DNA from 3 places in the Streptomyces sp. NPDC005728 genome. Region 2 is predicted to be linked to each of the others. Evidence: riboswitches for the same ligand, from Rfam matches in the RefSeq annotation. Region 2 holds a riboswitch; each other region holds the start of a gene.

The links. Region 2 has a riboswitch for thiamine pyrophosphate ahead of thiO (glycine oxidase ThiO). Riboswitches for the same ligand answer to the same signal wherever they lie in the genome.
Region 1: another riboswitch for thiamine pyrophosphate. It lies ahead of thiC (phosphomethylpyrimidine synthase ThiC); the one in region 2 lies ahead of thiO (glycine oxidase ThiO).
Region 3: another riboswitch for thiamine pyrophosphate. It lies ahead of ABZ471_RS02515 (thiamine ABC transporter substrate-binding protein); the one in region 2 lies ahead of thiO (glycine oxidase ThiO).

What each region holds. Positions count from the first base shown of each region.
Region 1 covers NZ_JBEXYL010000023.1:81,450-88,906, forward strand. The annotation lists gene ABZ471_RS17970 (metallophosphoesterase) at 1-35, shown strand, start outside; gene ABZ471_RS17975 (hypothetical protein) at 216-1,079, shown strand; gene thiC (phosphomethylpyrimidine synthase ThiC) at 1,567-3,351, opposite strand; TPP riboswitch at 3,344-3,517, opposite strand; gene ABZ471_RS17985 (YibE/F family protein) at 3,589-5,178, shown strand; gene ABZ471_RS17990 (SsgA family sporulation/cell division regulator) at 5,274-5,711, opposite strand; gene ABZ471_RS17995 (IclR family transcriptional regulator C-terminal domain-containing protein) at 5,811-6,725, opposite strand; gene ABZ471_RS18000 (DUF5326 family protein) at 6,927-7,139, opposite strand; gene ABZ471_RS18005 (cupin domain-containing protein) at 7,306-7,457, opposite strand, start outside.
Region 2 covers NZ_JBEXYL010000070.1:39,199-46,655, reverse strand. The annotation lists gene ABZ471_RS34460 (Rv2175c family DNA-binding protein) at 1-23, opposite strand, end outside; gene ABZ471_RS34455 (FAD-dependent oxidoreductase) at 89-1,321, opposite strand; gene ABZ471_RS34450 (hypothetical protein) at 1,354-1,704, opposite strand; TPP riboswitch at 1,758-1,869, shown strand; gene thiO (glycine oxidase ThiO) at 1,867-3,027, shown strand; gene thiS (sulfur carrier protein ThiS) at 3,024-3,236, shown strand; gene ABZ471_RS34435 (thiazole synthase) at 3,240-4,034, shown strand; gene pknB (Stk1 family PASTA domain-containing Ser/Thr kinase) at 4,127-6,061, shown strand; gene ABZ471_RS34425 (deoxyribonuclease IV) at 6,096-7,001, shown strand; gene ABZ471_RS34420 (DUF4396 domain-containing protein) at 7,077-7,457, shown strand, end outside.
Region 3 covers NZ_JBEXYL010000002.1:154,374-161,830, reverse strand. The annotation lists gene ABZ471_RS02530 (maleylpyruvate isomerase family mycothiol-dependent enzyme) at 1-465, opposite strand, end outside; gene ABZ471_RS02525 (ABC transporter ATP-binding protein) at 491-1,513, opposite strand; gene ABZ471_RS02520 (iron ABC transporter permease) at 1,513-3,114, opposite strand; gene ABZ471_RS02515 (thiamine ABC transporter substrate-binding protein) at 3,156-4,265, opposite strand; TPP riboswitch at 4,339-4,446, opposite strand; gene rlmN (23S rRNA (adenine(2503)-C(2))-methyltransferase RlmN) at 4,471-5,577, opposite strand; gene ABZ471_RS02505 (hypothetical protein) at 5,703-6,158, opposite strand; gene ABZ471_RS02500 (hypothetical protein) at 6,201-6,419, shown strand; gene ABZ471_RS02495 (hypothetical protein) at 6,541-6,747, shown strand; gene ABZ471_RS02490 (hypothetical protein) at 7,065-7,454, shown strand.

The DNA.
Region 1 (7,457 bases), on a different contig from region 2:
AGCTGCTGGTCCAGCAACTTCCCCTGGATATCTGAGCAATCAGGGGGCAGGCGAACCCCTGGCGTATGGGCGCAGGTCGCACGCAATTTCCGGCAATCCCCTGTCACCGTGTGCCGTCACGGCTCTACCATCGGCTTATCCGTAGCAGGCTCCCCTCCGTTTCTGCCCGACGGCTCGCCGGCGTGCGAGCCCCAAGCCCTACGGAGCATCGGGGGATGCACATGAACAGCGTTCCGCAGCACCTGCTGAGCGAGGACCGCCAGGAATTCGAGCGGGTCCTCGATGAGGCGCTGCGCTCCGCACCACACCGACCGGAACTGGCCGCTGTCGGGCAGCGACTCAACCCCGAACAGCTGCGCACCATGGCGCTCAACGCCACCGCAATCATCACGGCGGCCGCGACGGCCGAGTATCAGCACTACGTGAAGGTCCGCGAGGAACTGCGCCACCCGGCGCCGTCCACCCCCTCGTCCGCCGGCGATTCCGGTTCCGCCGAGGCGGGGCCGGACGCGATGGGGCTCGCCACCACCCTCAGCGAAGCAGCCGAGACGACCGGAGCGGGTGCCATCGCCGTGATCGCGGTGCTGGCACCCGTCCTCGCCGGGACCGCCGCGGCGATCTTCCTGCTCGTCGGCTACATCCTGAAGATGCTGGCTCCCGGCCAGGCCTTCGCCCAGACCATGCTCACCGCGGGGTGGGTGTTCGGCGCCGTGGCCGCGGCAGCGATCCTCGTCGCCGCGGTCGGGCTGCTGCTCACCGCGCTGCGCAACAGCGCCTCGGCGGAAGCCGGAGCCCACGACGCGGCGAGCGCGGAGGTCGCCAGGGCCAGAGACGCCTGGCGAGAGGCCCTGTTGGAGCGCGGCATCCTGCCGTTCCTGCGGGACGCACTCGCCCAGCCCGGCACGGCAGCCCTGCACCGCACAGCCCCGCCGGCCCCGACCGGCCGCATGCCGCGCCTCGGCTACGACCGGCCCGGCTTCAGCAGCCCCGACGACGGCTCCGCCTCCGACCGTCCGAGCTTCACCAGCCCGGACTACACGAGCCCCGACTTCGGTGGCCCGGAACACCAGCCGGAATAGCCCGGCCCCGCCCCCACCGGGGGCGCGGCCGGACACCCGGCCCCGCCCGCGCCAGGGCCCCAGCCTCACGGCAGCGGACCTGACGCCTACCGCGCACCAGAGCCCCCTCGGGGCTCCACCCGGGTTGCAGTGGGGGACATCCCGGAGGTCTTCTCGCTCCAGCCCCGACAGCGGGAACGGCGTGACCTTCTGGGGCAAGACCGGCGAGAACTACGGCTTCCGCAGCCGTATGTTCGCCACTCGCGGCCTGACCACCCGATTCCTCCTGTCCTACACCTCGACTCCGCTGAATACGGCCGAGGACATGACCAGCAGGGTCGTCGCCGTCCTCACCGCCGGACCCGACCACCAGGGCTCAGGCCGTGGGATCCGGCAACCGGACCACCGCGCTGCTCTCGGCAGCGACGAGACGCCCCCTGTCCACCGATCAGTGGTGGGGCTGCTCCCCGGGCTTCGCATCCCGAGGAGCAGCGCCCATCCAGATGCGTCAGTCCGCCAACGGCAGGTACACCCGGTTTCCCGCGGCCGCGAACTCCTTCGACTTCTGGGCCATGCCCTCCTCGATCTCGGTCTTGGTGCCGCCGTGTTCACGGCGGATGTCCTGCGAGATCTTCATGCTGCAGAACTTCGGCCCGCACATGGAGCAGAAGTGGGCCGTCTTGGCGGGCTCGGCCGGCAGCGTCTCGTCGTGGAACTCCCGTGCCGTGTCGGGGTCCAGGGCGAGGTTGAACTGGTCCTCCCACCGGAACTCGAAGCGGGCGTCGGACAGCGCGTCGTCCCACTCCTGCGCACCGGGGTGTCCCTTGGCGAGGTCGGCTGCGTGGGCGGCGATCTTGTAGGTGATGACACCGGTCTTGACGTCGTCACGGTTGGGCAGACCCAAGTGCTCCTTGGGCGTGACGTAGCAGAGCATCGCCGTGCCCCACCAGGCGATCATCGCGGCACCGATGCCGGAGGTGATGTGGTCGTACGCCGGCGCGACGTCTGTCGTCAGCGGGCCGAGCGTATAGAACGGAGCTTCATCGCAGATCTCCTGCTGAAGGTCGATGTTCTCCTTGATCTTGTGCATCGGGACGTGGCCCGGGCCCTCGATCATGGTCTGTACGTTGAAACGCTTGGCGATCGTGTTGAGTTCCCCGAGCGTCCGCAACTCCGCGAACTGCGCCTCGTCGTTGGCGTCCGCGATCGAGCCCGGCCTGAGGCCGTCGCCGAGCGAGTACGTGACGTCGTAGGCGGCGAGAATCTCGCAGAGCTCCTCGAAGTTCTCGTACAGGAACGATTCCCTGTGGTGCGCCAGGCACCACGCGGCCATGATCGAGCCGCCGCGCGAGACGATGCCGGTCTTGCGGTTGGCCGTGAGCGGCACGTACGGCAGGCGCACGCCCGCGTGGACGGTCATGTAGTCCACGCCCTGCTCGGCCTGCTCGATGACGGTGTCCTTGTAGATCTCCCAGGTCAGTTCCTCGGCCCTGCCGTCGACCTTCTCCAGCGCCTGGTAGAGCGGCACCGTGCCGATGGGGACGGGGGAGTTGCGCAGCACCCACTCGCGGGTCGTGTGGATGTTGCGGCCGGTGGAGAGGTCCATGACCGTGTCGGCGCCCCAGCGGGTCGCCCACGTCATCTTCTCGACCTCCTCCTCGATGGAGGAGGTGACCGCGGAGTTGCCGATGTTGGCGTTGACCTTCACCAGGAACCGCTTGCCGATGATCATCGGCTCGATCTCCGGGTGGTTGACGTTGGCCGGCAGCACCGCACGGCCCGCGGCGATCTCCTCGCGGACCACCTCGGGAGAGACGTTCTCCCGAATGGCCACGTACTCCATCTCGGGCGTGATCTCGCCCTGGCGCGCGTACGCGAGCTGCGTGACCGCCTTGCCGTCACGGCCCCGGCGCGGCTGACGCGGGCGCCCGGGGAAGACCGCGTCCAGATTGCGCAGCCCGCCGCGCGGCGAGGTGTGCTTGATCCCGTCGTCCTCGGGGCGGACGGGACGGCCCGCGTACTCCTCGGTGTCGCCGCGGGCGATGATCCAAGTCTCCCGCAGCGGCGGCAGGCCCCTGCGGACATCGGTATCGACGAGCGGATCGGTGTACGGGCCCGATGTGTCGTACAGCGTGACCGACTGCCCGTTGGTGAGGTGCACCTGACGGACAGGCACGCGCAGGTCGGGGCGGGTGCCCTCGACGTACGCCTTGTGCCAGCCGATGGACTTCCCGGCCTCCTGGGACTTCTCGTCCTGGACGGAGGCAGGCGTGCGTGCGTCCTTGTTGGTCATGAGACCTACTCCCTACGCCGGCATTACCCGGTAACAGGTTCGGCGGTCGACGCAGCGGTTTCCGTCTGTCGATGTTTCCCGTGAAACCACGTTCCACGTGAAACATCGCGAATACGGAGGTCAGCGCCCTCTCAGCCCGGTGCTCCGAGCTCCCGCGTGTGCAAAGGTGGCTCCACGCTAGCGTCAATTCGGGCGCGGTGAACAGAGGGCCCCTACCGTTCTTGCGATGATCTGGCGGTGACCACGACGGAGCAGTACCCGTACCCGCCCCCCGAGCCGCCGCGCGGAGGCGGCTCCGGACAGGGCGGCGGACACGGCCATGACGGCCACGGAGGCGGTGAAGGGCCCGGCCGGGCTCCCCACGGCAGCAGCGGTGCCGCCGACGGCCACGGGCCCCTGCAGCCCGGCCAGAGAACCGGCCACAGCCCCGGGCAGGCTCAGGGGCACGGGCACCTCCACGCGTCGGGTACCGGCGGCAGCCACGGGCATCCGCATGGCCCCGGCCCGGGCGATGGACATGGCCACACGCACGGTCACAGCCACAGCCATGGACCCGCCGCGCCCGTCTCGAAGCATCTGCGCAAGGTCATCGCGGCGATCCTGATCCCGTTCACGGCTGCGGTCGTGGTCGGCCTGGTCCTGCTGTGGCCCGGAGGGGCCCCGTCGCACGAGCGCACCGGCGTGGGCTTCGACCGCCAGACGCAGCAGGCCACGGTCACCAAGGTCATCGAGGTGAGCTGCAAGTCGGTGAACGCCTCGGGGGACACCCCGACGGGCGACACCTCCACCGCCGAGGGCAATTCCGCGCAGCAGGAGGCGAACGGCACCTGCAAGAAGGCGACGATCCGCGTCGACACCGGAAACGACAAGGGCCGTACGTTCACCGAGATCGTGCAGCCCGACCAGTCACGGCAGTTGCGCCAGGGCGAGGAGGTCGTGGTCGCCTACGAGCCCTCGGCGCCGAAGGACCTGCAGTACTCCGTGACCGATGTGAACCGTAAGTTCCCGATGGCGCTGCTCGCGGGGATCTTCGCGCTCGCCGTCGTGGTGGTGGGCCGGATGCGCGGTGTCATGGCGCTGGTCGCACTGGCCGTGAGCTTCATGGTGCTGACGCTCTTCATCCTGCCCGCGATCCTGCAGGGGTCGAATCCACTGCTGGTGGCCGTCGTCGGGTCGAGCGCGATCATGCTCATCGCGCTCTACATGTGCCATGGGCTGTCGGCCCGTACGTCGGTCGCGGTGCTCGGCACGCTGGTCTCCCTGCTGCTGATCGGCTTCCTCGGCTCGGAGTTCATCGACTGGGCCGCGCTCACCGGCAACACGGACGACAACACCGGTCTGATCCACGGCCTGTATCCGTCGATCGACATGAGCGGTCTGCTGCTGGCCGGCGTCATCATCGGCTCGCTGGGTGTCCTGGACGATGTGACGGTGACGCAGACGTCGGCGGTCTGGGAGCTGCACGAGGCCAATCCGGCGATGGGCTGGCGCGGGCTGTACCGGGCGGGCATCCGGATCGGCCGTGACCACATCGCCTCCGTGGTCAACACCCTCGTGCTCGCCTACGCCGGTGCCGCGCTGCCGCTGCTGCTGCTGTTCTCGATCGCGCAGAGCAGCGTGGGCACGGTCGCCAACAGCGAGCTGGTGGCCGAGGAGATCGTGCGCACGCTGGTGGGCTCGATCGGCCTGGTCGCCTCGGTCCCGGTGACCACCGCCCTCGCCGCGCTGGTGGTGTCGGCCGACCGGCCGGCACCGGACACGGCGGCCCCTGCTGGTGCCCAGCCCGCTCCGGCGCGCGGCGGCAGAGGCCGCCGCCGGAAGCGGTGAGCGGGCCCTGCCGGCCGGAAACCCATTGAAGAAGCGTTCCTGCGCAGTCTCACACGGCACGGCGGAGCGCCCGGCGCCTCCGTTGCCGTAACGCTTCAGCCGGCGCTCTGCTCCTCGGCCAGGATGCGGTCCAGGGCCTCGTCGAGGTGGGCGTCGAAGTCGGCCAGCGCACTCTCCTGGCCGAGCGGCACAAGCTTGTCCGTGCGGTCGAGGAAGGCCACGAGCGGCGGCGCCGAGGAGCGGAACAGTGCCTGGTCGCAGCCGACCTGAAGGCGGATGAGCACCTCGCCCAGCACCTCGGCGTCGGCGGGTGCGATGTGCACGTCCCCCTCCCCGCACGGCCGCCCGACCCCGTCGATCAGCAGTTCGCGGCCGAAGGCCCAGGTCACCGGTGCATCGCCGGGCAAATGGAAGGTCAGCCGCACGGCATAGGGATCACAGGTCTCGTAGCGCAATTCCACCGGAATGCGGAAGGAGAGCTCCTCCGACACGAGAAAACTCATCATGACTTCTGCCTGTACCGATCCACGCATCGCCTACCCCGTCACATGACATCGACTGGCCGGGATTGATCCCCTCGACCGTGGTCAAATCTTGCTGAACGTACACAGGAGATCACAAGGAGTGAGTTTTCAGATACTGATAGAGAGCGCCAGCGAGCCCAGATGTCGCCCGATCTCGGCCTGTAGACGGCGAGCGGCGGGCAGCAGGCGGTCGGCATGGTGGGCGGGCAGCGAAATGGCCATCGTGGCCGCCGTGGTGCCGACCGTGATCGGAATCGCGGCGCAGACCGTGCCGAGCGCGTACTCCTGACGCTCCACCACCGGCTCCATCCGTGGCATCCGGGCCAGCCGGCGCAGCAGGGCGTGGTTGTCCCGCACGGTGTACGGCGTGATGGACTGCGCCGGATAGCGGGCCAGGTGGTCCCGACGGGCGTCCTCGTCCAGCTGGGAGAGCAGGCACTGCCCGATCGCGTGCGCGTGGCCCGTCTCGCGGAAGTCGGCCCACTCCTCGACCGCGGGGGCCTCGGGCGAGTCGGAGACGCACATGACCTCGATCTCACCGTCCCGGTACATCGCGTAGTACAGCGGCACACCGATGGAATCGCGCCAGTGCGCGAGGGTGTCGGCCACCGCGCTGCGACGTTTCTGCTGTGCTCCGCTGCTGCTCAGCCGCTCGGCCGCGTCGCCGAGGAAGAACAGCCCTTTCTCGCGGCGCAAATAGCCCTCGTGCACGAGGGTGCGCAACAGGTGATAGGTCGTGGGCAGGGCTAGGCCGGTCTCGCGGGCGAGTTGCTTGGCGGGGGCGCCGTACTCGTGTGCGGCAACGGTCTCCAGCAGGCGGATAGCGCGCTGGACGGATCCGATGAGGGTCGCGGCAGGCGGTTGCCCCGGGGTGTCATTGGCGTGCGATGGTCCGGGGACGGGGCCAGCGTGTGGTTGTCCCGGTACGGACGCGGTGGGTGGCCGCTGCACGGGAGGTGTGCAGGAGCGCGCCGAGGCGGGGGCTGCGTGGGGTTCTGCCGGTGCGGTGTCAACCGTGGCCAAGGGTCACTCCCGAAGCGCGAGGTGGGGGCAGCCCGTGCGGAGAGAACACGGGTGGGGGTGTACGCCGCCCGCGGGGCCCGGCCCCGCGTGGGGTTCCGGACTCTAACCGCCCGCCACCGTATGCGGACGGCCTGCCGGGGAAACTTCCCTCCCCCGAGGGAACCGGCGCCTCCCGTTACCGCTGACCGGCTCCCTCGTCCCTCACCAGTCGCTGCGCGACGAGGAGTTCGACATGAACTTGCGCACGATGTAGATCAGTCCGCCGACCAGGGCGACGAAGACCAGCGCCTTGAAGAGCAGGCCGATCACGAAGCCGACCACGGTCGCTATCAGGCTGCCGAACACGACCAGGGCGATGACCGGCACCGCGACCCACTTCACCCACCACGGCAGCCCCGCGAAAATCTCTCGCATTGCGCTCGTCCTTTGCGTTCCGGTGCGTTCACGGCGTACTGCGCGCTGTCGTGGACGCAGTTCTCGATGTCTGCACTCGATGCTAGGGCCGCCAGAGGGTCCCGTGGGGGCCTCGCACCCCTTGTCGTCCCCTGACCCGCCCCCTAGGGAACCCCGAGACCCGGGGTCAGGCCTCGGGCGGAGAGAAGACGACCAGAACCCGCAGATCCTCGGTGATGTGGTGGAACTTGTGGGCGACGCCGGCCGGCACGTACACCACGCTGCCGCGCGCCACCTGGGTGGTCTCCAGACCGACCGTGATCGATGCGCGGCCGCTGA
Region 2 (7,457 bases):
ATCTTTGCGTCAATCTCGGTCACGGAATCTAGCCTGCCATCCACCACTGACAGTAGGAAGCCAGGCCCGGCCACCTGGGAGTACGCGCCTAGTCGGCGATGGCCTCCTTGAGGGGGCGGGCCGGGTCGGCCAGGACCTCGGGATCCAGGCGGCGGCCGGCCTCGATCAGCCGTCGGCCCTGGGCCAGGTCGCGTGGCCTGCCCACGGCCAGCACGGCCACGAGCCGGTCCTCGCGCAGCCAGCAGACGGTCCAGGCCGGGCCCGACGGGTCGCCGCGCCGGACCGTGCGGTCGGCGGAGGCGTGGTGGCCGGCGTACTGGACGAACCGGCCGAACTGCTCGGACCAGAAGTACGGCACCGGGTCGTAGACCACGGGGGTCTCGCCCAGGATGTTCGCGGCGACCGTGCGCGGGCCCTGCAGGGCGTTGTCCCAGTGGTGGACCAGCAGCCGGGCGCCGTAGCGGGCCGAGGGGAAGGAGGCGCAGTCGCCGACCGCGTACACGTTCTCGACGGAGGTGCGCAGCCGGGCGTCGGCGACGACCTCCCCGTGGGCGCCCAGCTCGATGCCGGAGCCGGCCAGCCAGGCGGTGGCGGGGCGCGCACCGATGCCGACCACGACGGCGCCCGCGGGCAGCCGCGAGCCGTCGGAGAGCACCACCGTGCCGGGCTCGACGCGCTCCACGCGCGCGTGCGTGCGCAGCTCGGCTCCGCTCTCGGCGTACCAGGCGGCCATCGGGGCGGCCACCTCGGGCGGGAGCGCGCCCGCGAGCGGGCGTTCGGCGGCCTCGACGACGGTCACGGTGCAGCCGGCCTCGCGGGCGGCCGTGGCGAACTCGGCGCCGATCCAGCCGGCGCCGACGACCACGATGTCGTGCTGCCGGGCGAGCACCGGCCGCAGCCGGTCGGCGTCGTCCAGGGTGCGCAGCAGATGGACGCCGGGCACGCCCTCGGTGCCCGGCAGCCGGATCGGTTCGGCGCCGGTGGCGAGGACCAGCACGTCGTACGGGACCGGGCCGGCCTCGGTGTCCAGCTCGTGGTCGCCGGTACGCACGCCCAGCACCTCGCAGCCGAGCCGCAGTTCGATGCCGAGCGACTCGAAGTCGACGTCGAAGGCGGAGCCCTCGGCCTTGCCGAGCAGCACGGCCTTGGACAGCGGCGGCCGGTCGTACGGCTGGTGGGGCTCGGCGCCGATCAGCGTGACGGCGCCCGTGAAGCCCTGCTCGCGCAGGGCGACCGCGGTCTGCACCCCGGCCATCCCCGCGCCCACGACGACCACGCGCCGTCCCTGTGACGTGCCCTGCTGCGGTGTCTGCTCGCTCACCCGATCACCATAGTCAACTGACAAATCGTCAGTCAGCGGGCGTGCTCAGTGACCTGTTCCACAACGCTCGTCCCGGACCCCGGCTGCGACTCCCACTCCCAGGTCTCCTCCAGCCGCACCCGCCCGTCCGGCAGCTCCACGACCGTCGAGGCGCAGTGCCCCGAGGAGGTGGTCCCGTCGTGCTTGAGCTGCACGTACCGGAAGTCGAGCCGGTCGCCCCGCCGGGTGCCGATCAGATGGCCGCGCACGACGTCACCGCCGGTGTACTCGGCCCAGATCTCGCCGTCCTGCTCGTGGTACGCGAACCGGGTGCGCGTACCCACCTGACCTGGGGATTGGTCCGCCACGGGGGCCAGGATCAGTCCGTCGAGCGAGCGGGCCATGGACAGGGGCTCCCTTACAAGCGTGGTGCTCCGCGGGCTAGGGTGGCCACCGTACAAGCACTCGCGGGAGCCCGGACGCACCGGGCTGAGAGGGAGGCTGGCGGCCTCCGACCGTACGAACCTGATCCGGGTCATGCCGGCGAAGGGAGGGGCTGGACGCCCATGTCGTCACGTACGTCCGACGTCCTCGTCATCGGGGGCGGAATCATCGGCCTGGTCACGGCCTGGCGTGCCGCGCAGCGCGGGCTCGCCACGGCCGTGGTGGACCCCGAGCCCGGCGGCGGCGCCGCGCGGGTTGCGGCGGGGATGCTGGCCGCCGTCACGGAACTGCACTACGGCGAGGAGACGCTGCTCGCCCTGAACCTGGAATCCGCCCGCCGCTACCCGGACTTCGCGGCCGAGCTGACCGAGCTGACCGGCCACGACCTCGGCTACCGGCAGTGCGGCACGCTTGCGGTCGCCCTCGATGCCGACGACCGCGCGCACCTGCGCGAACTGCACGCGCTCCAGCGGCGTTCGGGCCTGGCGTCGGAGTGGCTCTCCGGACGGGAGTGCCGGCGCCTGGAGCCGATGCTCGCGCCCGGGGTGCGCGGCGGGCTGCGAGTGGACGGGGACCACCAGATCGATCCGAGGCGACTGGCGTCGGCCCTGGTGGCCGCATGCGAGCGGGCCGGGGTGGTGTTCCACCGGTCGTGGGCCGAGCGGCTCGACGTCGCGGGTGACCGGGCCGCCGGGGTCACCACCACCGACGGCACCCGGCTGGGCGCGGAGCAGGTCGTGCTCGCTGGCGGCAGCCTGAGCGGGCGTCTGACGGGCGTCCCGGACGACGTACTGCCCCCGGTGCGGCCGGTGAAGGGGCAGGTGCTGCGGCTGACCGTGCCGCGCCGGTACGCGCCCTTCCTGAGCCGTACCGTGCGGGCGGTGGTGCGCGGCAGCCAGGTCTACCTGGTGCCGCGGGAGAACGGCGAGCTGGTCGTCGGCGCGACCAGCGAGGAGCTGGGCTGGGACACCACGGTGACCGCGGGCGGCGTGTACGAGCTGCTGCGCGACGCCCACGAGCTGGTGCCGGGTATCACCGAGCTGCCCCTCACCGAGACCCGGGCGGGACTGCGCCCCGGCTCCCCCGACAACGCGCCGCTGCTCGGCCCGTCCGGGTTCGACGGGCTGCTGCTGGCCACCGGGCACTACCGCAACGGGGTGCTGCTCACGCCGGTCACCGGGGATGTGATGGCTGAGGTGCTGGTCACCGGTGAGCTGCCGGAGCAGGCCCGTCCGTTCACGCCGAAGCGCTTCGGCGACGTTCTCGTGGAGCCGTCCGTATGACCATCGCCGTCACCATTTCCGTGAACGGGGCGCGCCACCAGGTCGCCCCGGGCACCGCCCTGGACGCCCTCGTGAAGACCCTCACCGCGGCGCCCTCCGGGGTGGCAGCCGCAGTCAACGAAACCGTCGTCCCGCGCGCGCAGTGGGCGGCCACGGCCCTCGCCGAGGGCGACCGCGTCGAAGTCCTCACCGCCGTACAAGGAGGCTGACCCATGGCCGACGATCCCTTCGTCCTCGGCGGTGTGCCCCTCGGCTCCCGGCTGATCATGGGCACCGGCGGCGCGCCGAGCCTGGACGTGCTGGAGCGGGCCCTGGTCGCCTCCGGCACCGAGCTGACCACGGTGGCCATGCGGCGGGTCAATCCCGAGGTGCACGGCTCGGTGCTGTCGGTGCTGGAGAAGCTGGGCATCCAGGTGCTGCCCAACACGGCGGGCTGTTTCACCGCCGGGGAGGCGGTGCTGACCGCCCGGCTGGCCCGGGAGGCGCTGGGCACCGACCTGATCAAGCTGGAGGTCATCGCCGACGAGCGGACACTGCTGCCGGATCCGGTGGAGCTGCTGGAGGCGGCGGAGACGCTCGTCGACGACGGGTTCACCGTGCTGCCGTACACCAACGACGATCCGGTGCTCGCGCGGAAGCTGGAGGACGTGGGCTGCGCGGCGGTGATGCCACTGGGCTCGCCCATCGGGTCCGGACTCGGGATCCGCAATCCGCACAACTTCCAGCTGATCGTGGAGCACGCGCGCGTGCCGGTGATCCTGGACGCGGGAGCCGGTACGGCGTCGGACGTGGCGCTGGCGATGGAGCTGGGGTGTGCGGGTGTGATGCTCGCCTCGGCCGTCACGCGGGCCCAGGAGCCCGAGACGATGGCCGCCGCCATGAAGCACGCGGTGGAGGCGGGGCGGCTGGCCCGGCTGGCCGGGCGGATTCCGCGCAGGCACTTCGCGGAGGCCTCCTCCCCGACGGAGGGACGCGCACAGCTGGATCCGGAACGCCCTGCCTTCTAGCCCGTTGCGCCAGGGTCACAGCTCTGCTGCATTCCGTCACCTGAACGGCCGAGTGGGCGGGACTGTCGGTCGCCCCTCGTACACTCGCCTGCGTGGATACGACCCTTCAGGACCCCCTTGTCGGGCAGGTGCTCGACGGACGGTATCGCGTCGAGGCGCGGATCGCCGTCGGCGGGATGGCCACGGTCTACCGGGCCCTGGACACCCGCCTGGACCGCGTTCTCGCGCTCAAGGTGATGCACCCGACCCTGGCGGCCGACGGCTCGTTCGTGGACCGGTTCATCCGGGAGGCCAAGTCGGTCGCCCGGCTCGCCCACCCCAATGTGGTGCAGGTCTTCGACCAGGGGACCGACGGGTCGTACGTGTACCTGGCGATGGAGTACGTCGCCGGGTGCACCCTGCGGGACGTACTGCGCGAGCGGGGCGCGCTGCAGCCGCGGGCTGCGCTGGACATCCTGGAGCCGGTGCTGGCCGCGCTCGGCGCCGCGCACCGGGCCGGGTTCGTGCACCGGGACATGAAGCCCGAGAACGTGCTGATAGGCGACGACGGGCGGGTCAAGGTCGCCGACTTCGGGCTCGTGCGCTCCGTGGACACCGTGACCAGTACGACGGGTTCCGTGCTCGGGACCGTGTCGTACCTCGCGCCCGAGCAGATCGAGCAGGGCACCGCCGACCCGTGCGTCGACGTGTACGCGTGCGGTGTCGTCCTCTACGAGATGCTGACCGGCGGCAAGCCGCACTCGGGTGACTCCCCCGCGCAGGTGCTCTACAAGCACATCCACGAGGACGTGCCGCCGCCGTCGGCGCTGGTGCCGGGGCTGCCGTACGAGCTGGACGAGCTGGTCGCCTCGGCCACCGCGCGTACCCCGGACATCCGGCCGCAGGACGCGGCGGCGCTGCTCGGCGAGGTGCTGCGGGCGCGCGCCTCGCTCAGCGCCGAGCAGCTGGACGCCCTGCCGCCGCAGGCGCTGTCCGCGGAGCACGAGCACCGCGACATCTCCTCGGACCGTACGAGCGTGATCCCCCGCTCGCTGACCGTGCCCCGGCCGCTGCCCGTCAACGAGGACGACGAGGCTCCGGCGGTGCAGCACACCAGCAGGCTGGAGAGCCCGAACCTGCCGTCCAGGCGGCGGCCGGCGCGGCCCCGGCGCGGGCTCCTCACCCTCGTCGCGGCCGTCCTGGTGGTCTTCGGTGTCGGCGCCGGCGTCTGGTACATCAACTCCGGGCAGTTCACCAAGGTCCCGCAGCTGCTGGCCAAGACCGAGGAGCAGGCGCAGCAGCGGCTGAAGTCGGCCGGGCTCGATGTCAAGCAGGTCAGGAGCGAGTACAGCGACACGGTGCGGCGCGGCACGGTGATCAGCACCGACCCGGCGGCCGGAGCCCGGATCCGCAGCAACGACTCCGTGACGCTCGTCATATCCCGGGGCCCCGAGATCGTGAAGGTGCCCGATCTGGAGGGCGTCCCGCTGGGCAGGGCGCAGGCCCGGCTGAAGGCGGCCGGTCTTGAGCCGGGCATGGTCAACCGGGCGTTCAGCGACAGCGTGGACAAGGGCTCGGTGATCAGCACCGACCCGGAGGCCGGCATCAAGCGGCACGCGGGCTCGGCGATCGCGCTCCTGGTCAGCAAGGGCAACCCGATCGACGTGCCGGACGTCACCGGTGACGACCTGGACGACGCCAAGCAGGAGCTGGAGGACGCCGGCCTGAAGGTGACCATCTCCACGGAGCAGGTCAACTCGGAGTACGACAAGGGCCGGGTGGCGCGGCAGACCCCGGCGGGCGACAGCCAGGCCGCCGAGGGCGACACGGTGACGCTGACGCTGTCCAAGGGCCCGGAGATGGTCGAGGTGCCGGACGTGGTCGGAGACAGCGTGGACGACGCGACGAAGGCGCTGGAGTCCGCCGGTTTCGAGGTCAAGAAGGACCGGGGGCTGCTGGGGCTCTTCGGCGACACCGTGAAGGAGCAGTCGGTGGAGGGCGGCGAGACGGCACCCAAGGGGTCGACGATCACCATCACCATCCGGTGACGAGGGGCGGAGCGCCGCGTGACACCCTGAACGGGTGAGCATCGAGCAGTCCCTCCCCCTCTCCGGCAGCCCCGGAACCGGTCCTTCCCGCAACCCCGTCGGCGGTCATGTCCCCGTGGCCGGCGGCCTGCACTCCGTAGGCCTGTCGTACGCCCGTGACCTCAAGGCCGAGACGGTGCAGGTCTTCGTCGCCAATCCGCGCGGCTGGGCCACGCCTGCCGGGAACCCCCGGCAGGACGAGGCGTTCCGGGAGGCGTGCGCCGAGGAGTCGGTCCCGGCGTACGTGCACGCCCCCTACCTGATCAACTTCGGTTCGCACACCGAGGCGACCGTGGAGAGGTCGGTGGAGTCGCTGCGGCACTCGCTGCGGCGCGGACGGGAGATCGGCGCTCTGGGTGTCGTCGTCCACACGGGCAGCGCGACGGGCGGGCGGGAGCGGGCCGTGGCCCTGAAGCAGGTACGCGAACACCTGCTGCCGCTGCTGGACGAGCTGACCCACGACGACGATCCGTACCTCCTCCTGGAGTCGACCGCCGGGCAGGGCGCCTCGCTGTGCTCGCGCACCTGGGACTTCGGGCCGTACTTCGAGGCCCTGGACGCCCATCCCAGGCTGGGCGTGTGCCTGGACACCTGCCACATCTTCGCCGCCGGGCACGATCTGACCGGCCCGAGCGGCATGCACCAGACCCTCGACCTGCTGGTGGACACCGTCGGCGAGGGCCGGCTGAAGCTGATCCACGCCAACGACTCCAAGGACGTGGTCGGCGCGCACAAGGACCGGCACGAGAACATCGGCGCCGGCCACATCGGCGAGGACCCGTTCCGGGCGCTGATGACCCACCCCGCGACCGAGGGCGTGCCGCTGATCATCGAGACGCCCGGCGGCAAGGAGGGGCACGCGGCGGATGTGGAGCGGCTGAAGAAACTGCGCGACGGCTGACCCCTTGGGGAATACCCCTGGGGGGTATACGGTTCCTGGTGGGCGCGGGAACCGTTACCTGACATGGGGGCAGTCATGCAGCACGAGGCACACGCGGAACACCACGAGGCACACGCGGACCACACAGAGCACGGCCACCAGCACGACGCGCACGCGCACCACCACGCGCCCGCCGTGACCTGGTCCATGGCCGTCCAGGCCACGCTGCACTGCCTCACCGGCTGCGCCATCGGCGAGGTGCTGGGCATGGTCATCGGCACGGCGTTCGGCTGGGGCAACCTGCCGACCATGGTGCTGGCGATCGTCCTGGCCTTCTTCTTCGGCTACTCGCTCACCCTGCGCGGCGTCCTGCGCGCCGGCGTCGACTTCCGCACGGCCTTCCGGGTGGCGCTGGCCGCGGACACGCTGTCCATCGCCGTGATGGAGCTGATCGACAACGGCGTGATCCTGGTCTGG
Region 3 (7,457 bases), on a different contig from region 2:
GGCGGCGATGTCGGGCGCGACCTCGTAGGGCAGCCCGGCCGTGAGCGCGGCGTCGGCGCGGTGCACGGTGATCTCGCACGCCATGCGCCGGGCCCAGAACCCGGAGTCGAGGATGCCGGCCCACGCCCACACCGTGGTGTGGGGCCCGGCCTCGCGCAGCGCCTCGACGACCCGCTCGCCGGTCTCCGCCAGCCACTTGTCCAGGGCCGCCGCGTCGCCCCGCTCCTCGGGTCCCGCGCCGAACGGAACCTGCTCCTCGGGGATGTTCTCCTGCGCCCGGCTGCGCACCAGGGCGTCCACCCAGCGCAGGGCGCCGCCCATATGGCGTACGAGGTCCTCAAGCGACCAGTCCGGGCAGGTCGGCACGGTGGCGGCGAGGTCCGTACCGGAGGTCACCACTGCCCTCAGCTGCCCCACCTGATGGGCGATTTCATCGCAGTAACGGTCATGTGCGAGCAATGTCATGACCCTCACCCTAGGGGCGCGGTGATCAGCCGAGCACGACGATTTCGGCCACGTCGAACGCGATCCCCACCTCGGTGCCGGCCTCCGGCGCGTCCCGGAGCGTACAGGCCGCCTCCAGGCGCGGGCCGTCGTCCCGGGGCTGGAGACGGACGGCCACATGGGTGCCCCGGAAGGTGCGGGCGGTCACCGTGCAGGGCAGGCCCTCGTCGGCGGCCACCAGCCGTACTCCGGCGGGCCGGACGAGCAGCTGCCGGGTGCCCTGGGGTGCGCCGTCGGGCACGGGCAGCTTGCCCCACGGGGTGTCCGCCGCCGCGCCCTCGACGGTCGCCGGGACGACGTTGTCGAAGCCGAGGAAGCGGGCCACGAACGCGTCCGCGGGGCGCTGCCAGACCTCCAGCGGCGTCCCGGACTGGGCGATGCGCCCGTCCCGCATCACCACCACGCGGTCGGCCAGCGCGAAGGCCTCGCCCTGGTCGTGGGTGACGGCGAGCACGGTCGTACCCAACCGGCCGAAGAGTTCCCGGAGTTCGACCACCAGCCGTTCCCGCAGCGAGCGGTCGAGCTGGCCGAGGGGTTCGTCCAGCATGAGCAGCCGCGGCCGGGGCGCGAGCGCCCGGGCGAGGGCCACGCGCTGCTGCTCGCCGCCGGACAGCCCGGCCACCGCCCGTCCGGCGGCCCCCGGCAGGCCGACCATCTCCAGCAACTGCCCGACCTCGGCGTCCCGTCCGCCCTTCGGCACGCCGTGCATCCGCAGCCCGAAGGCCACGTTGCCGCCGACGTCCCGCTGCGGGAAGAGCTGGTGGTCCTGGAACATCAGCCCGACGCCCCGCCGGTGCGCGGGCACGCCCGCCTGGTCCCGGCCGCCGAGCAGCACCTGTCCCGCGTCCAGGGGCTGCAGCCCGGCCACCGCTCTGAGCAGCGTCGACTTGCCGCTGCCGCTGGGCCCGAGCACACACACCACCTCGTGCTCGGCGACATCGAGGTCGACCGCGTCGAGCACGGGCCGCCCGCCGAAGCGCACGGTCGCGGCCTGGAGGCTCAGCAGCATCAGAACTCCCCCGTCCGGTCCGTGCGCAGCCGCTCCAGCACCAGCAGCGCGGCCGCGCACACCACCATCAGAATCGTGGACAGGGCCATCGCCTGCCCGTAGTTGAGGTCCCCGGGGCGGCTCAGCAGCCGGGCCACGGCGACCGGGAGCGTCGGGTTGTCGGGCCGCGCGATGAACACGGTCGCCCCGAACTCGCCGAGGGACACGGCGAAGGCGAACCCGGCCGCGATCAGCAGCGCCCGCCGCACCAGCGGCAGATCGACCTCCCGCCACACCCGCCAGGGCGAGGCCCCGAGCACGGCAGCCGCCTCCCTAAGCCGCCCGTCCACCGCCCGCAGCACGGGCAGCATGGTCCGTACGACGAAGGGGGCGCCCACGAGCGCCTGCGCGAGCGGGACGAGAATCCAGGACTGTCTGAGATCCAGCGGGGGTTTGTCCAGCGCGATGAGGAAGCCGAAGCCGACGGTGACGGCGGACACGCCGAGCGGCAGCATGAGCAGCGCGTCGAAGCCGCGCACCAGCCGTCCCGCGTCCCTGCGGGCCAGCGCGGCGGCCGCGAGTCCGCCGATCAGTACGGCGATGGCGGTGGCGGCGACGGCGTACTCGAGGGAGGTCCACACGGCGTGCAGCGGCGCCACGAGGAAGGTGCCGCCGTCGGAGTCGGTCAGCGCCCGGTAGTAGCCGAAGCCCGGCGCGTCGAGGGAGCGCCGCACCAGCACGGCGAGCGGCAGGACCAGCAGCAGGGCGATGGTGACCAGGACCCCGGCGAGCAGTGCCCACTGCCCGGCCCCGCGCGGCCGGCGGGCGGTCACCTTCGGGTCGACGAGCCGCAGGGCGGTCTCCCGCCGCCGTACCGTCCAGGCGTGCACGGCGAGGATCGCGCCCACCGCGACGAACTGGACGAGGGTGAGGACGGCGGCCGTCGGCAGGTCGAAGATCTCGGAGGTCTGCCGGTAGATCTCCACTTCGAGGGTGGAGAACGTGGGCCCGCCGAGGATCTGCACCACACCGAAGGAGGTGAAGGTGAACAGGAACACCATCAGCGCGGCAGCGGCCACGGCGGGTACGAGAGCGGGAAGCGTCACCTTCCGCCAGGCCCGCACCGGAGACGCGCCCAGCATCCGTGCGGCCTGCTCCTGCCGGGGATCGAGCTGGGCCCACAGCCCGCCCACCGTACGGACGACGACCGCGTAGTTGAAGAAGACGTGCGCCAGCAGGATCGCCCACACGGTCGTGTCCAGCCGCAGGCCCCACAGGTCGTCGAGGAGCCCGCCACGGCCGACGAGCGCGAGGAACGCCGTACCGACGACGACGGTCGGCAGCACGAACGGGACCGTGACGACGGCCCGCAGCAGCTGCTTGCCCGGGAAGTCCAGGCGGGCGAAGACATAGGCGGCGGGCAGGGCGAGCAGCAGGGTGAGCGCGGTGGAGGCGAGCGCCTGCCAGGTGGTGAACCACAGCACGTGCCGGATGTCCGGCTGTGTGACGACATCCGCCATGCGCCCGAACTGCCAGACGCCGTCCGTCTTCAGCCCGCGCGCGACGATCGCGGCGACGGGCCAGGCGAAGAAGACGGCGAAGAACGCGACGGGCAGAGCCATGAGCCCCAGCCGCGCCGCGCTCCCGCGCGTCCGCCCTTCGGCTACTTCAGTACGAGCGACGTCCACGACTTGACCCACTGGTCGCGGTTGGCGGCGATCTTGCCGGGGGCCATGGTCTCCGGGTTCTTGGCGGCCGGGCCGTACTCGGTGAAGTCGGCGGGCACCGCGGCACCCTGCACCACCGGGTACACGAACATGTTCAGCGGCATGTCCTGCTGGAACTGCTTGGAGAGCAGGAAGTCGATGAACGCCTTGCCGCCCTTGGTGTTCCGGGCGTTGCTCAGCAGCCCGGCGAACTCGATCTGCCGGAAGCAGGTGCCGGTCGCGACGCCGGTCGGTGCGGTGCTCGGCCGCTTCTTGGCGTAGATCACCTCGGCGGGCGGGGAGGAGGCGTAGGACACCACGAGCGGACGGTCGCCACCGGCCTTCTTCCCTTCGGACGAGCCGGAGAACTCCTGGCGGTAGGCCTGCTCCCAGCCGTCGACGACCTTGACGCCGTTGGCCTTGAGCTTCTTCCAGTAGTCCTGCCACCCTCCCCCACTCTCGGCTTCGCTCGAGCGGGAGGTGCCCCCATCCCCGTACTGCGCGGCGCTGCCGAGCAGGAAGCCGAGGCCGGGCGAGGAGGTGGCCGCGTTCTCGGTGACGAGGAGGTTCTTGTACTCCGGCTTGGCGAGGTCGGCGAAGGACTGCGGCGGGGTCAGCTTGTGCTCGCTGAAGTAGGCCTTGTCGTAGTTGACGCAGATGTCGCCGTAGTCGACGGGCGTGACCCGGTGCTTGTCCTTGTCGAGCTGGTAGGCGGCACCGGCGGTGTCCAGGCCCTTCGCCGTGTACGGCTGGAAGAGACCGTTGTCGAGGGCACGGGACAGCAGGGTGTTGTCGACGCCGAAGAAGACGTCGCCCTGCGGGTTGTCCTTGGTCAGGATCGCCTTGTTGACGGCCTGCCCGGCGTCACCGTCCTCCAGGACCCTGACCGTGTAGCCGGACTGCTTCTCGAAGTCCTTGAGTACGTTCTTGGAGACGGCCCACGAGTTGTGGCTGACAAGGGTCACGGTCTTGGAGTCCGTGGAACCCTTGGTGTCCGTCGATCCGCACGCGGACAGGGTGACGAGGCCGAGCCCTATCGTCACGGCCACGAGGGTCTTGTTGTGCACTGGATGTCCTCCTGGGGGTTGGCCAGGAAGAACGCGGCCCCGCCCGGGCACGGACCCGGGCAGGGCGCAACAGCATGAGTGATGACCGAACTTCCTACCCAGAATGACCTGGGCAAGGTTCAGAGGGTCTGCGGCCCGATTGCCGCACTCTCAGCGCTGTGGCGCTCCCCTGTCGGAATATGAAGATGTTGTTGGCGTGGAAAGATTACCGCTCGGTGGCCGCCAGCTGACCACACGCCCCGTCGATCTCCTGCCCACGGGTGTCCCGGACGGTCACGGGCACCCCGTGGGCGGCGATCGCCTCGACGAACGCCTTCTCGTCCTCGGGCCGGGAGGCGGTCCACTTCGACCCCGGCGTGGGGTTCAGCGGAATCAGGTTGACGTGCACGGGCTTGCCCTTGAGCAGCCGCCCGAGCCGGTCACCTCGCCAGGCCTGGTCGTTGATGTCGCGGATCAGCGCGTACTCGATCGACAGCCGGCGCCCGGACTTCTCCACGTACTCGAAGCCGGCGTCCAGCACCTCGCGCACCTTCCATCGCGTGTTCACGGGGACGAGGGTGTCGCGCAGTTCGTCGTCGGGCGCGTGCAGGGAGATCGCGAGCCGGCACTTGAGGCCCTCGTCGGCGAGCCGGTGGACGGCGGGCACGAGCCCGACCGTCGACACCGTGATGCCGCGCTGGGAGAGCCCGAGGCCGTCCGGAGCGGGATCGGTGAGCGCCCGGATGGCTCCCACGACCCGGTTGTAGTTGGCGAGCGGCTCCCCCATCCCCATGAAGACGATGTTGGACAGCCGCGCCGGCCCTCCGGGCACCTCGCCGTCCCGCAGAGCCCGCATCCCGTCGACGATCTGGTGGACGATCTCGGCGGTCGACAGATTCCGGTCGAGCCCCGCCTGCCCGGTGGCGCAGAAGGGACAGTTCATCCCGCACCCGGCCTGGGAACTGATGCACATCGTCACCCGGTCCGGGTACCGCATCAGCACCGACTCGACGAGCGTGCCGTCGAACAGCTTCCACAGCGTCTTGCGCGTCGTCCCCTCGTCGGTCGACAGATGCCGCACGACGGTCATCAGCTCCGGGAACAGCGCCTCGCGCAGCCTGTCCCGCGAGCCGGCCGGGATGTCCGTCCACTGCTCGGGGTCGTGCGCGTACCGCGCGAAGTAGTGCTGCGAGAGCTGCTTGGCACGGAACGGCTTCTCACCGATCTCGGCCACCGCGTCCTTGCGCTGGGCGGGCGTGAGGTCGGCGAGATGCCGCGGCGGCTTCTTGGCTCCGCGCGGGGCGACGAAAGTGAGTTCTCCGGGCTTAGGCATGGCTGTACCAGTGTCGCAGATCAAACTCGGTGACCTGCGGCTGCCGCCTGCTACGACTGTCGTTAGTAGGCATCATCGGTCGCTGCTGAGCGGCCTCGGACGGCCCAGGGACGGCCCAGGGGCGATCACTCGTGGGCCGCCCGCCACTCGTCGAGCCGGACCCTGACCTGGTGGTTGTAGGCGTGCCAGAAGACCTCACCACTGACGGAGGCCCCGAGGGGCGGAAGATCCATCTCCTGCGGCATGGCCGTGATCTCCGCCAGTGCTATGGCGTCCGGCACGCCATCCATACGTATGAAGACCCCGAAGCGCCGGCGACCGATGACCTCTCCGGTGATCTGGGTCCCGACAGGCAGGGTTGTGACGGTTGCCGCCCAGCGCTCCCGCACTGCGTCCGCGGCCAGCACTTCAGGGCCCGTGAGCCACCCGTACTCATCCATCGACAGATCAGGACGCAGCGCGGCCAGAGCCTCAGAGGCGGCCCGAGCTTCGCTGAGGATTCGCCGCTGGGCGCGATCGCTCCACGGGTCGCCCCACACCGAGGCGTGCCCCGACAACGTCGCCCAGACCGGCAGCATCATCTTCGATGGACTCGCAAATCGAACACGTGCTTGAATTTGGCCATGCGATCGTTCCCCTCCGACCTGGCCCAGGCACAGCAGGAATGGAGCGCCACCTACAGGCAGCTCGCCGAGCGGCCGGGCCGTATCGAGCTGCGCCGGCGCCTGTATCGGTTGTCGGCTCAGCTGTTCTTCCATCCCTACCGGCAGCAACGGCGGCCGAGCCCCGCGGCGTGGTGGGAGCTGCGTGACCTGGAACGGTCGGGACGGGACGTGAGTTGAGCGGCTTCATCACCGGATGCAGCTGCGGCCTTGGCGCGACGCGTTCTGCGGTCCGGAAACTGAGGGTCCCCGAATGACGCACGGGACTGCGGGGGCGTATACCCCGGATGATCCTGAAGGTATGTCCGGACCGATTCGCGTGATCGTCCATCCGCCGTCGCCCACAGGTGGCCGACGCGTGCGCATTGACGGCGAGATCCTCGGGCTGGCCCACAACGCGGTCGACCTAGCCGAGTTCCTCCGCCGAGCCGGGCTGGAGATCGACCCTGCCGAGATCGCGGGGGTGCCGTGGATCGACTGGCGCGGAGTGGGGCCGGACCGCTGGTGAACGAAGACAAGTAGCTGACGCCTGACCCTGCCGAGACAGCGCCCTGGGCCAACACGCTTTCCAGGTCTGTTGGTGCCTTGCTGGGAGGAGTACAGGGCCGTTCACCTGCGTTCATGGGCGGGTAAGTGCTGGGACGACCCCCGCGGATGGTCCTGCCTGAACGGCGGTGAACCTCGCCGAATGAGACGGAAACTGAGACGGCCTGGCACAGGGCAAGACCGTCTTCACCTGCTGCGACCTTTCTGATGCGCCCTGCGTAGTCTCCGTGACTTAGTCGCTCCTGCCACGTTGGTCAGGTCCCAGCAAAGGAGATCAACATGAAGAAGCCGGATGACGCTACGGACGTGGACCTGTACAAGATCCTGTCGGATATGGCGCCTCGGGTCTCATCCCTCCACGCCAAGATCAAGGCGGCCCCAGAGGATGGTGACCCGGGCTGGGATAAGCAGAAGGCAGAGGCCATCTGTGAGGAGGCCGCCACCTGGGTCGAGAATGCGAAGACTGTCGAGCTTCCGACGGCCACGGACATCAGGGGCGCACTGACGTTTCCGGTGATGCCGGACTTCGGGGCGCTCTACGCGCAGGCAGGGTTCTGCTACCCGGCTTCTGATTACGACAGGTCTGAGACGCTTGAGCAGGCTCGCCAGCTCAAGGACGCAGCCGCCTCGTTGCAGGCGCAGTTCCCCTACGGAAGTCATAAGGGTTAGCAG